DNA from 4 places in the Kocuria turfanensis genome. Region 3 is predicted to be linked to each of the others. Evidence: riboswitches for the same ligand, from Rfam matches in the RefSeq annotation. Region 3 holds a riboswitch; each other region holds the start of a gene.
The links. Region 3 has a riboswitch for cyclic di-AMP ahead of AYX06_RS20510 (NlpC/P60 family protein). Riboswitches for the same ligand answer to the same signal wherever they lie in the genome.

Region 1 (3,246 bases), 410 kb from region 3:
CTCGCCGGCTACGCCGAGGACTCCGGCGAAGGCCGCTGGACGGTGGAGGCCGCTCTGGACCTCGCGGTCCCGGTGCCGGCCATCTCCAGCGCCCTCTTCGCCCGGTTCGCCTCCCGGCAGGACCAGGCCCCGGCGATGAAGATGATCGCGGCGATGCGCAACCAGTTCGGCGGCCACACGGTCCGCGACGTGGCCGCGGGCCCCGAGCACGTCGAGGCCGCACCCGGCGAGGAGCCGGCCCACCCCGCCGAGCAGTAGGTCCGACCGTCCCCGCCGCCAACGGCTCGGAAGCGGCCACCCTCACCCCTCTGCAAGGCCTGTGCGCCATGCCGATCCGCACGGTCACCACGGTCGGCACTGCTCCCGCCCGGTGCCGGCCTTGTCGAGGAACGCCTACGGGGCGAGGGGATCGCGGATCAACAGCCGGTGACCACGATCGAGGCAGCGGTGACGGCACCGCCCGGCGTCCCCAATCGGCCCCGGAATACTGATCGGCCCAGCCACGTGGCAGCCGGCAGCCCAGTGGATCCGCCGCTGACCATCCTGGCCTCACCAACGACAGCGAAGGACCCGCTTAATTACTCCCCTCGCAGCGGGCCATTGATCTACCGGTCCCATACATGGACCCGGATGAATTTGAAGATCTCGTGAAGAAAGCAGCTCTTCTCACCTGTTCGACACCCTTGGATATGAAGATTTCATGAAGGAAACAGTTCACTCCCCCAAGCAATGCTGGGCGGTTTCGTAAAAAAATCCGAGAACACCCTTGAGGGACGCTGAAGCTCCCCCGGGGGTTCACCTTCCCCCGCACCGGGCGCAGGCCGAAGGATTCCACGGGTAATGAGGGGCAGCGGATCCGAGCTCCCACCGCGCTCATCGGCGCGATACCGCAGGTCAGAGCCTCCCCGGGGCGGTCCCGATGAGTGGTGGCACGGGGAGGAAAGACAGCTAGCGGCGCCACCCCGCCGGAACGAATGTGCCCCAGGCGTGGTGGGCTACCGGCCGTTTTGCCGGCGACCGCGCGAGGCCGGCGCAAGCCTTTTCCCGGCACCACAGGGAATGTGACCTTTTCGTTATCTAGGCGCTAGTGTCCTCTGCGTGCCGTTGGCTGATCTCATCGGCTTCCCCGGGTGCTTCGCCGAATTCTGCCGGCAGCCGGGGTCCCCAATACAGAAATGACTTGGCAGAAGCGGGGGAACCATACCCGGTCCGCACCCGGACCTTGGGGTGAAGCCGCCGGAGCTGCAGGCTCGGCGGCCGGGTGCCTCCCACCCGAACCCGACAGCTCACCTCGTAGGCAAAAGGAGGACCCTCATTCATGGCTTTCTTCACGCGTAGCTCTGCCCGCCACCGCGCCCAGACCCCCTCGCACCTGGTGCGCACCACGACCCTGGCCGCCGCTGTCGGCGCGGCGGTGATCGGCTCCGTCGCCCCCGCTCAGGCCTATGCCGAAGCCCCCGCCACGTCCGGCACCGCATACTCGACCCCCGCGACCTCCCCGGCTCCGGCCGCTTCCCAGGCCCCCGTCACCGTGCAGGCGGCGAGCCTGCCGGCCGCTGGGGCGGCCACCTCGAGTCTGTCCCCCCAGTCCTCGGACATTTCCGAGATCTCCGCCACCTCCGCTGCGGCCGGCGGCATTGTCGGCACCGCGATGCAGGGCGTCGGTACCGGCTACGTCTGGGGCGGCACGGACTTCGGCGCCTGGGACTGCTCCGGTTTCACCCAGTGGGTCTACGCCCAGCAGGGCATCGACCTCCCCCGCACCAGCCAGCAGCAGTGGGCGGCCGGCACCCCGACCACTGACCCGCAGCCCGGCGACCTCGTCGTCCAGAACGGCGGGGCCCACATCGGGATCTACCTCGGTGGCGGCAAGATGATCTCCGCGCTGAACCCCACCCAGGGCACCTTCGTGCACAGCGTGAATGCCATGCCGACGGTCGGCTACGTCACTTTCCGCTGAGCCAACCCGCCGCCCGCCACGAATGCCGCCCGTGGCGGGCGGCGGGTGTGCCCCCACCTGATCAGCATCCAGGATCGGTCGGTCAGAACCTGAGATGCCTGCATCAGGCCACCGCCGGGGAACACCCCGATTCGGCCCCCTGATGGGCCCGCTCTTGAAGGTTCAGTGAAGATCTACCGCCCAGCCCTCCCAGCCCGGAGAAAGCAACCACGGCGGGGTTACCGTGGACGGATCGGCCCGCCTCGACCCGAGGCTGAGCAGAGCAAACACCACGATGTGCAGGCCCAGCACGGGCTGCTGCGAAGGAGAGGTTCGTCATGACGTCGACGATCAAGCACCTGGCCGCCGGGACGGCCCTGGCGCTGGCCCTCAGCGGTGCCGGGGCGACCGCGGCGGTCGCGTCCCCGACGCACCAGCCTGCCTCCGCCTCCGCACAGACGGGCGCTGAGCGGCACATGAACCACGACCGCCATTTCGCCGTGATGATGGTCCCCCACCACCAGGGTGCCACCGACATGGCCGAGCTGGCCCTGCAGAAGTCCGAGCGTCCCGAGATCCGTGACCTGGCGGAGAAGATCATCGAGGCCCAGACCGAGGAGATCCAGCAGCTGGAAGCAGCGGCCCAGCGGCTGGCCGCCGAGAACACCCCGGGACACCACCACCACCACGGCCACGGCCACGGCCACGGCCACCACCACGGCCACGGGCACCACGGCCACGGCCATGGCGGCCATGGTCAGAGCATGAATGCCGACATGCAGGGCGCCATGATGGGCGAAATGGACGGCATGGACGGCATGAGCCTGGAAGAGCTGGCGAAACTGTCCGGGGATGATTTCGACAAGGCCTTCCTCGAAGAGATGATCGCCCACCACCAGATGGCTCTCGAGATGGCCGAGATGGAGCTGCAGATGGGCACCGACCCAGAGCTGCGAGCCATGGCGGAGAAGATGATCGAGGACCAGCAGGCGGAGATCGAGCTCATGCAGGGCTGGTTGGAGGAGTGGTTCGCGGCCTGATCCAGGACCACGAACTGAGCCCCCACCGGCTGGAACGGGCCGACACCGGGACGTCATGATCCCCGTCGACCCGTTCCAGCCAGTCCAGTGCGGTGATCCCCGACGCGGCACCCGATGGGCGCGCGCCCTTCGCACAGTCAGCAGCACCCCAAACGGTCACCGACCAACCGCAGGTTCGCCAGCGCCGCGTCCTCTTGCCTCAGGACACGGACCCCCTCGCCTGGGGTCTTGCTCCTCCAGCGCGCGCACCGTCACCGAGATGGCCGA
Region 2 (3,246 bases), on a different contig from region 3:
TTCCAGCCGCCGTGGACGGCCTTGCCGCCGCCGATGTAGACGCCGATGTGGGCTGTGCCCATGCCGCCGTCGGCGTAGTAGACGAGGTCGCCGGGCTGGGCCTGGCCGGCGGAGACCTGTGCGCCGAGCGTGAAGTATTCAGCCGGCCACCCGCGGAAGTTGATCCCGGCGGCCCGCAGGGCGTTGCTCACCGCTGCGGTGCAGTCCTGTCCGACGCCGAGCTGTCCCATGGCCGCGGAGGCGATGGTCGCGCCCTTGCCGGAGGACGAGCTCTGCGGGGTGACCGTGCGCTCGGCGGCCGGAGCGGCCTGCACGGCCGGTTTTGGGGCGGGAGCGGCGGCGGGCCTCGGGGCCGCCTGCACAGTCGGCTTCGGGGCGGGGGACGCCACCGGGGCGGGTGCGGTGACAGGCTTCGGGGCCGCCTGCACAGTCGGCTTCGGGGCGGGGGACGCCACCGGGGCGGGTGCGGTGACAGGCTTCGGGGCCGCCTGCACAGTCGGCTTCGGGGCGGGGGACGCCACCGGGGCGGGTGCGGTGACAGGCTTCGGGACCGCCTGGACGACTGGCTCCTGGACGACTGGATCCTGGGCGACTGGCTCCGGGGCGGGTGCGACGGCCGGGGCGGCCACGGCCTTCGGTGCCGGAGCGGCCACGGCGGGTGCCGCGACGACCGGGGCATCGACTTTTTGCTCCGCCTTTTTCTCGGCTGTGGTCACGTGGGCGACCGGCTCGAGGGACACGGTGGGCGCTGCGGTGGGGGTGGCGGCGGCGACGGCCGACAGCGGGGCGTCAGTGGAGGCTTCCGGGGCCGGGGTTGCCTGCACGGAGACGGTGGTGGCCAGGGCCAGGCCGGAGAAGGCCGCGACGGCGGCCACGGTGCGGGCCTTGCCGGTGAGGAGGGAGCCGATGCCGTTGGAGGAGGTCAGGTCACGAGTCATGAGGAGTTCAGCAGGCTTTCTGGAGGGCCGGGCGGATCTGACGGAACGGTGTGGTGACAGCACGGATTACCCCGGTCAGGGGTGCAAGGTGTCACGGTGTCCGGCGGAGCGGGCCCCGGATCGGGAGCACCGCCCACGGCGGGTGAGTGGAGGAAGGTGTGGTGTCCGCAGTGGACGAAAAACTCACTCGAGAGGCGGGGACTCTCTTGTGCAACCGGGGCGAGGACCGGGGCCCTCCGCGACGATTCCGGTCGTTGCGGAGGGCGGGCCGGGTCAGCGGTAGGTGTAGTAGCCGTCCACCGGCATGGCGTTGACGGGGTGGACGAAGGTGCCCTGGGTGGGGTTCAGGGCGGAGATCATCTTGCCGCCGCCGATGTAGATGCCGATGTGGGCCCCGCCGTTCTGGGAGACGAGGTCCCCGGGCTGCGGGGTGGCCGTGGGGGTGGCCGCGGCGATCTGCTGGAAGCTGGTGCGGGGAATCTCGATGCCGTTCTGGGCGTAGGCCCACTTCGTGAACCCGGAGCAGTCCCAGGCGCCGAAGGCGGTCCCGCCCCAGACGTAGCCGGTGCCGGCGCCCTGCATCGCGGTGCCCACGATCCCGGAGGCGCCGGTGATCTCGGTGATGTCCGCCGACTGGGTGGACACCGTCGCGGCCGAAGCGTTCTGCTCAGGAGCGGCCGGGGCCTGGGTGGAGGCGGTGGAGACGGCCTGCGGGGCAACGACGGCCTGGGGGGCCGTCGAGGAGTAGGTCGTCAGAGCGGACGCGGGGGCCGAGTAGGCGGTGGCGGTGTCGGCGGGGACCTCGGCGTAGGCCTGGGCCGGGGCGATGGAGCCGATGAGCGCCGCGCCGGCGGCAGCGGCGATCGTGGTGGTACGCACCAGGTGCGAGGTGGTCTCGGCGCGGTGGCGGGCAGTGCGGCGCTTAAAAATAGTCATGGGTGTGTTCCTCCCTTTGCCTACGAGGTGAGCTGTCGGATGCGGGTGGGAGACACCCGGCCGCCCCGGACGCAGACGTCCTGGGCGGCTTAACCCCTAGGTCCCGGATCACCGGGACCGAAAATGGTTCCCCCGCTTCTGCCAAGCGATTTCTCTTCAGGAACCCCGGGCACCGGCAGAATTCGGCGATGTGCACGAGGGTGCCGACCGGATCAGTCAGCGGCACGCAGTGGACAGTAGCCCATCCATAACGAAAGTGTCACGTTTAGATCACGGCCCAGATTCTTCCTCCGGTCGGGACTGAGAAGTCGGGGTCCCGGCTCCTGATGGCCACATCCTGGAAGACGAGCTTCGTCGCTCAGCTGGGCTCATGACGCGAGCCTTGGCAAGTCTGGGACCGGTATGACTAGGCAAAATGGCATCGTGAAGCGCTTTTCGCTGGACACATCTAGCGGCGACAAGGGGCTGGGGGCCGCGCGTGTCTCCCAGCTTTTCTGGAGGCAGTACCAAGGGTTTTTCGAGGGTGCTTACATCTTGGGGAGATCTCGGGGCGCCTTTTCGGAGCGTGAGGCGGGATTTCTTCACGAGATCTCCATATTCGACCGGCTTCACCGCGGTGAAGGCCAGCCGATGGGGTGCCGCTGCGCGTCACTGGGGCGTTTATCTTCATCAAATCTTCAAGTTTTTGGGGCGCGTCACACAGAAAAGGCAGTTTACTGTCGATGGCATGGCGGGCTGGTTCCGGCCGGTTCGTCTCCTGGAGAAAACCGACGAAGGAGCAAGCCATGACCCACCACGTGAGCGCGATGCTGGAGACCTACCCGAAGGACCTCGGCGGGGTGGACAAAGAGAAGCTGGCCGCCTGTATCGAAGCCTGTTTCGAGTGCGCCCAGACCTGCACCGCCTGCGCGGATGCTTGCCTGTCCGAGGACATGGTTGCCGAGCTGACCAAGTGCATCCGCACCAACCTCGACTGCGCGGACCTGTGCGAGGCCACCGGACGGGTGCTCTCGCGGCACACCGGCTACGACGCGAACATCACCTTGGACGCGATCAAGGCCTGCCAGATGGCGTGCAAGGCGTGTGCGGATGAGTGCGAGCAGCACGCGTCCATGCACGAGCACTGCCGGATCTGTGCTGAGGCCTGCCGTCGCTGCGAGGCCGCCTGCGCCGAACTGGTCGCCTCCCTGGGCTGAGTCCCGACCCCCACTGACCCATCACCCGGGCGGCGGGGGCGGTGCGAACGTCCGTGACCGACAGGGATCGGCGTCACGGGCCAGATCTCCTCTGGTGAGGGGACCGCCGCCATGACGCACCCGCCGCCTGGGTGGTGCCCCAGTACCTGAGGGCCCGTGGAGAAGGGCTTCCACGG
Region 3 (3,246 bases):
CCGGGGCGAGGTGGTCTGCGAGAACAGGGGGTCGGGCATTCCCCGGATCATGGCGACGCTGCGCGCTGCAGGCATGACCCCGCCCGAGTTCGAGGCCACGCTGAGCCACGTCAAGGTCACCGTTCCCCGGCATGCCCTTCTCGACACCGACACCGTGGAATGGATCGCCTCCCTTGGCGTCACCGGCCTCACCGATGCCCAGCACATGGCCCTGGCGATGCTCCACCACGGCACCGAGGTGTCCAACGAGCGGTTGCGCAGTTGGGGACTCGACAGCCGGGAAGCCACCGCGGCACTCACTGACCTCGTGGACAGGGGGCTTGCCGAGCGTTCTGGCGGGAGACGTTATGCCCGGTATCAGCTCTCACCGGACGTCGCGCTGTCTTCCCGAGTGGCCGGATCCGATGTCGACCCATCGAGCCCACTCGAAAGATCGGCGCCTCGACCCGGCGGGACGATCGTCCTGGACGAAGACTTGGAGTCCGTGTTGCGTGCTGTGGGTGCGGAGGGCCTGGATGCCACGCGACCGGTGGCCGCCCACCTGGGATGGACCTACAGCCGGACGCTGAGCCGGATCAACGAGCTCATCGGCCGTGGCATGCTCGAGGCTACGGCTCCTCCCACCAGTCGCAAGCGCCGGTACAGGGTCACGGCTGAAGGTGTCCGACGCCTCTCGGTGTCCTGAGGCGCCCCGTAACGAGACTCGGGTGTGCGGTTCCCGTCGGGACGGGAACCGCACACCCGAATCCTGCGTGGAGTGTCAGCGCACGCGGAGGTAGACGGGACCCGAGCCGACGTTGACGGTCTGGATGACCGTCTGGTTGCCGTTCCAGCCGCCGTGGACGGCCTTGCCGCCGCCGATGTACACGGCGATGTGGGCGAAGCCCATGCCCCCGTTGGCGTAGTAGACCAGGTCACCGGGCTGGGCCTGGGCGGCGGAGACCCGGTGGCCGAGGTTCAGGTAGGAGACCGGCCACCCGTGGTGGTGGATCCCGGCCGCGCGCAGGGACTTGGTGACCAGGGAGGTGCAGTCCTGGCCCACGCCGACCTGGTTCCTGGCCGCGGCGGCGATGGTCGCGGCCTTGCCCGACTGGGACTGGATGCTGACGAGCTGCTGGGGGGCTGCGGCCGGGGCGGCCTGGGCCGGGGCCACGCTGCCGAGCGCCATGGCACCGGCGGCGACCGCCAGGGTCGCCGTGCGTCCCAGCGGGAACGAGCGCTGGGCGCGGTGGCGGGGCGTGCGGGAGTGGAAGATGGGCATGAGTGATGTCCTCCCTTTTGCCTGCGAGGTGAGCTGTCGGATGCGGGTGGGAGACACCCGGTCGCAGGGTGGAGGCCCTGGCGACTTAACCCCTAGGTCCCGGGGGAGGGACCGTTCGTGGTTCCCCCGCTTCTGCCGAGCGATGTGTTCAGGGGGCCCCGGGCACCGGCAGAATTCGGCGATGTGCATGGGGGTACCGATCAGTGGGGGGATCGGCACGGAGAGAACACTAATCGAAAAGTAACGAGAAAGTCTCGTTTTGATCACGGGCGTGTCTCGGAATCTGTTGCGATTTGGCTGTGGGCACCTGCGCCCACGGCTGGCTCGCCCGGCGAGGGGTGGCGGCGGAGATCCCCAGGAGGCTCATCTCGAGACGAAGGTGGTCTTGACCTGCGGCTCTGCCCAGCTCATGCCGACGGGTAGGTACGTTCCTGTCCTGGGGCGGGAGGTCCCTCGGCGACACCCATGTCATGGCGCAAGAATTCGCGGGAAAAGCTTCCCGAAGTTGAGCCCCCGATAGTGGTGTAGCGCGGTGGTCCTGCTCGTCGTTCCGGACGAGGGCGCGGCCACCGTGAGATCTTTCGAGTTCACCTCTCACAGCACCCTCGAAAGGACATCATCACGATGACCGCTCCTCACATTGTCGACCCTGTCGGCCTGCTCGGCGAAGCCCTGTCCGAAGCGTCCCCGGATCTGATGCGGTCCCTGCTGCAGACGGTGATCAACGCGCTGCTCTCCGCCGACGCCGAGGCGGTGGTCGGCGCCGAATGGGGCCGACCCGCTCCCGAGCGGGTGACCCAGCGCAACGGCTACCGGCACCGCGACCTCGACACCCGCATCGGCACTATCGACGTCGCCGTCCCGAAGCTGCGCACCGGCACCTACTTCCCCGACTGGTTGCTCCAGCGGCGCAAACGGGCCGAGTCCGCCCTCATCACGGTCGTGGCCGACTGCTACCTGGCCGGGGTCTCGACCCGCCGGATGGACAAGCTGGTGAAGACCCTGGGGATCAACAGCCTGTCGAAGTCCCAGGTCTCCCGGATGGCCGGTGATCTCGACGAGCACGTGGAGTCCTTCCGCCACCGGCCCCTGGACGAGGCCGGTCCTTTCACGTTCGTGGCCGCCGACGCGCTGACCATGAAGGTCCGCGAAGGCGGGCGCGTAGTGAACGCGGTCGTGCTGCTGGCCACCGGGGTCAACGGCGACGGCCACCGCGAGGTCCTGGGCATGCGGGTGGCCACGGCCGAGACCGGGGCGGCCTGGAACGAGTTCTTCGCCGACCTCGTGGCCCGCGGCCTGGGCGGGGTCCGCCTGGTCACCTCCGACGCCCACGCCGGGCTCAAGGACGCGATCGCCGCGAATCTGCCCGGGGCCACCTGGCAGCGGTGCCGCACCCACTACGCGGCCAATCTCATGTCGATCTGCCCGAAGAGCATGTGGCCGGCCGTGAAGGCGATGCTGCATTCGGCCTACGACCAGCCCGACGCCACCGCCGTGCACGCCCAGTTCGACCGCCTCATCGACTACGTCGCCGAGAAGCTCCCGGCGGTGGCCGAGCATCTGGGGCAGGCCCGGGAGGACATCCTCGCCTTCACGAGCTTCCCCAAGGACGTCTGGGCCCAGATCTGGTCCAACAACCCCGCCGAACGGCTGAACAAGGAGATCCGGCGGCGGACCGACGCAGTCGGGATCTTCCCCAACCGAGCAGCCATCGTCCGCCTCGTCGGCGCCGTGCTGGCCGAACAGACCGACGAGTGGGCCGAAGGCCGCCGCTACCTCGGCCTGGAGGTACTCACCCGATGCCGGCTCACCACCGTCGACGTCACCGGAAGCGAGGTGAATCCCGACCCCCTGACCGCACTGACAGCCTGATCCCCGTACGAAGGATCGTTACACCACTCCCGGGGGCTTGACCGCCTGAGCGCTGAGCTTGGTGAACCATCGGCCCGACTTGATGTCATCCGGGCTGAGCCCCTTGACGAAAT
Region 4 (3,246 bases), on a different contig from region 3:
GAGGTTCCTCCGCGCCCAGGGCTTCTGGAAGGACACCGTCCCGCTCGGCCAAGGCGGGCCCGCCGGGCAGGACCGACCGTGAGCGACGACCGGTTCCAGCTCAGCGGGAAATGGCTCGACTTCTCTCTGTGGGCCGGCGCCGCCGCGGCGGTCTCCGTGGACCTGGCCGACTGGCAGATGGACCGCAACGACCACCCCCTCGGGTAGGAGGCGGTCATTTCGCAAGGGCATGGCAGGCGTCGCCACGGCGAGGCGGATATCTTGTTGGCGTCTCGAGCGGCCGATGCCGTTGCCCGCTCGCCCCGCCGGTTGGAGGCCCCCTGTGAAGCGCACCAGCACCGCCCTCGTCCTGGGGTGCGCCCTGGTCCTGCCCGGATATACCGGCAGTATCGAGGAAGCAGCAGACGAAGCATCCTCCGGATTTCCCGTTGCCGCAAACGGAATCAACGTCTTGGAGGCGGCCGTGTCGATGCCGTCTGAACACTGACCCCCGGGCGTGCCCCTAAGGCCATGCAGTCGAATCACCTGCCGGCGAACACATCGATTCCTGTCCTGCCCTTGAGCGTGCCCGTTCTTCCTCTACACGCTGAAGGCATGAAGATTCGATGAAGAAATGTGCTTCGTTCGGATGGCGGATGGCGGATTACGGCAGATATGAGTGCGCGCTGAATTTATCCTCCCGATATTCTCCGAAGCCACCGCCCGAGAGCCTCGATCGCTTTTCTTACCCTACGCGCGTAAACCGCCCACCGCAGCCACCGGCGGTCTCCCAGTGCTGACAGGCCGCCGCAGGCGTGCCGAGGGTGTGCATCTTCGGGCCCACCAGGGACTCTCCCCGGCCACGCCCCCGCTAACGGTGAACACCCTGACGTTCCCGCTCGAAACGAAGCTCCGCTGGGTCGGGAACACGGTGCTGAGCACCCTCGGCAACCAAGGCGACCACCCGATCAGCGGCCGTGACCAAAACGTGACATTAGGGGGTGGGCCCTGTATCGTCCTCCGCGTGCCGAGAGCTGATCTTCTTGGCGCCCCCGTGGCACATCGCCGAGTTCTGCCGGTGCCCGGGGTTCCTGAAGAGAAATCGCTTGGCAGAAGCGGGGGAACCATTACCGGTCCCGGTGTACCGGGGCCTTGGGGTTAAGCCGTGCAGAGCGCGTGCGTTCTGCGGCCGGGTGTCTCCCACCCGCATCCGACAGCTCACCTCGTAGGCAAAGGGAGGAATCCACCCATGTCGCTTTTCACGCAGAACACTGCCCGCCACCGCGCCGAGACCTCCTCGCGCGCCGTGCGCACCACCACCGTCGTCGCCGCCGCCGGCGCAGCACTGGTGGGCTCCATCGCTCCGGCCCAGGCCTACGCCGAGATCCCCGCCGCCTCCGGGTCCTCCTATGCGGCTCCGGCCTCGGCGATGGCCGATCTGGCCTCCTACACCTACCAGGCCCCGGTCGCCGCGCAGCCCGCCGCCCCCGCCGACCAGGCCCCGGCCCCGCAGCAGAGCGCCGCCACCTCGAGCGTGAGCCCGCAGTCCACCGCCACCACCGAACTCGCCCCGGCCGCCGGCGGCATCGTGGGCACGGCCATGCAGGGTGTGGGCACCGGCTACGTCTGGGGCGGGACCTCCTTCGGGGCCTGGGACTGCTCCGGATTCACCGGCTGGGTCTACGCCCAGAACGGCATCGACATCCCCCGCACCAGCTCCCAGCAGATCGCCGCGGCCACCCCGACCGCCACCCCGCAGCCCGGTGACCTGGTGTCCCAGAACGGTGGCAACCACATCGGCATCTACATCGGTGGCGGCAAGATGGTCTCTGCGTTGAACCCGACCCAGGGCACCTTCGTCCACTCCGTCAACGCCATGCCCGTCGACGGGTACTACACCTACCGCTGAGCCGGACTCGCTGCTGCGGTGCCCCACATGGTCACCGCAGCAGATCCCCGGACCGCTCTCACCCGGGGCCGGACCGCCTCTACCTCACGCGCACCTGCTGCGCCCTTCACCTGCTGCGGGAGTGCTCCTCTCCGAAAGCACCCCCGTCGGACATCGGTCGTTTCGGTGACACCGTCCGGGATCAGGCCTGCACTGGGGCGGTGAGTGATGCGCTGGGCGCGGCCTGAACCAGTTTCCGCGGCTAACCGGCCGACCACTTGAGTCCGGCGCCCGCGTCTCCACCGTCCAGACCCAGACCGATGTCCTCGTCGACTGCTCCCCGGGGGCGCCCACATCGGGGTCCATCCCGGCGGCGGCGAGGCCGTGCACGGCGGCCGGAACGGCCACCAGGCGGTCCTCGACAGCGTCAACGTCGGCTCCGGGCCGGTCCAGGTTTGCCTACGCTGAGCCGGTTCAGGCATCACATACTCCGGGTGCGTCCTCTTTGAACGACCAGCAAGGAGTGCGCACCCGGTCCTCACATCCCGCCCCAGGCCTGGATCTTCTGCGTCGTCGCCGTTAGCCACCGAGGACGCGCCTCTCCTGCGCTCGAGGATGCACACTCGCCGACATGTCCAGGAGTGGATGGTGGACGATCTTCCGAAGAAGGCCTTGCAGGAAAGGCTCAGCGCAGTGAGCTACTGTCCTGCCCGTTCATGAGGAGCAAGACCCTTTTTGGGCCTTTCAAGGAGGACGCATGGCTGGCGGTACGGACCCGGAGCGGGCGCGGCAGCAACGTGCTGCGCTGCTGGATCAGCACTGGGCGGCCGATGCCCGGGCCACCCGCAGGCGGCGGCTCCTGGCGGGCGCGGGCGCGGTGACGGCTGTCGCGGCGGTCGGGGCCCTGGTGACGGTGGCGGTGATCAACGATCCCCCGCCCCAGGCGCGGGAGGACATCGAGATCGCCGGGCTGCAGACCTACGAGGGCCTCGGCAACTCCCACGTGGAGACCGCGGTGGACTACGAGCAGTCCCCCCCGGTGGGCGGGGACCACGCCAGTGACTGGCTCAACTGCGGGGTCTACACCGAGCCGGTGCCCGAGGAGAACGCCGTGCACGCCTTGGAGCACGGGGCCGTGTGGGCCGCCTACGACCCCTCCGCCCTGTCCGAGGACCAGGTGGCTGAGTTACGCCAGGCCGTCCCGGACACCTACGTGGTGCTCTCCCCCTACGAGGACCTGGGCGCCCCCATCATGATCTCGGCGTGGGGGGCTCAGGTCGCCCTGGACTCCCCGGAAGATGAGCGCCTGGAGCAGTTCGTGACCAAGTACTGGCAGTCCCCCGACGCCCCGGAGCCCGGGGCATCCTGCACCGGCGGCA

Region 1: another riboswitch for cyclic di-AMP. It lies ahead of AYX06_RS09650 (C40 family peptidase); the one in region 3 lies ahead of AYX06_RS20510 (NlpC/P60 family protein).
Region 2: another riboswitch for cyclic di-AMP. It lies ahead of AYX06_RS20300 (C40 family peptidase); the one in region 3 lies ahead of AYX06_RS20510 (NlpC/P60 family protein).
Region 4: another riboswitch for cyclic di-AMP. It lies ahead of AYX06_RS18420 (C40 family peptidase); the one in region 3 lies ahead of AYX06_RS20510 (NlpC/P60 family protein).

Annotation. Positions count from the first base shown of each region.
Region 1 covers NZ_CP014480.1:2,081,045-2,084,290, forward strand. The annotation lists gene gnd (phosphogluconate dehydrogenase (NAD(+)-dependent, decarboxylating)) at 1-258, shown strand, start outside; cyclic di-AMP (ydaO/yuaA leader) riboswitch at 1,144-1,312, shown strand; gene AYX06_RS09650 (C40 family peptidase) at 1,319-1,960, shown strand; gene AYX06_RS09655 (DUF305 domain-containing protein) at 2,278-2,979, shown strand.
Region 2 covers NZ_CP014481.1:77,976-81,221, reverse strand. The annotation lists gene AYX06_RS17430 (C40 family peptidase) at 1-938, opposite strand, end outside; gene AYX06_RS20300 (C40 family peptidase) at 1,212-1,874, opposite strand; cyclic di-AMP (ydaO/yuaA leader) riboswitch at 1,880-2,072, opposite strand; gene AYX06_RS17420 (four-helix bundle copper-binding protein) at 2,660-3,070, shown strand.
Region 3 covers NZ_CP014480.1:2,486,706-2,489,951, forward strand. The annotation lists gene AYX06_RS11520 (ATP-binding protein) at 1-685, shown strand, start outside; gene AYX06_RS20510 (NlpC/P60 family protein) at 761-1,261, opposite strand; cyclic di-AMP (ydaO/yuaA leader) riboswitch at 1,267-1,452, opposite strand; gene AYX06_RS11530 (IS256 family transposase) at 1,886-3,133, shown strand; gene AYX06_RS11535 (hypothetical protein) at 3,152-3,246, opposite strand, start outside.
Region 4 covers NZ_CP014482.1:117,605-120,850, forward strand. The annotation lists gene AYX06_RS18415 (hypothetical protein) at 1-82, shown strand, start outside; gene AYX06_RS20805 (hypothetical protein) at 79-207, shown strand; gene AYX06_RS20025 (hypothetical protein) at 323-487, shown strand; cyclic di-AMP (ydaO/yuaA leader) riboswitch at 1,068-1,223, shown strand; gene AYX06_RS18420 (C40 family peptidase) at 1,229-1,888, shown strand; gene AYX06_RS18425 (DUF3105 domain-containing protein) at 2,625-3,246, shown strand, end outside.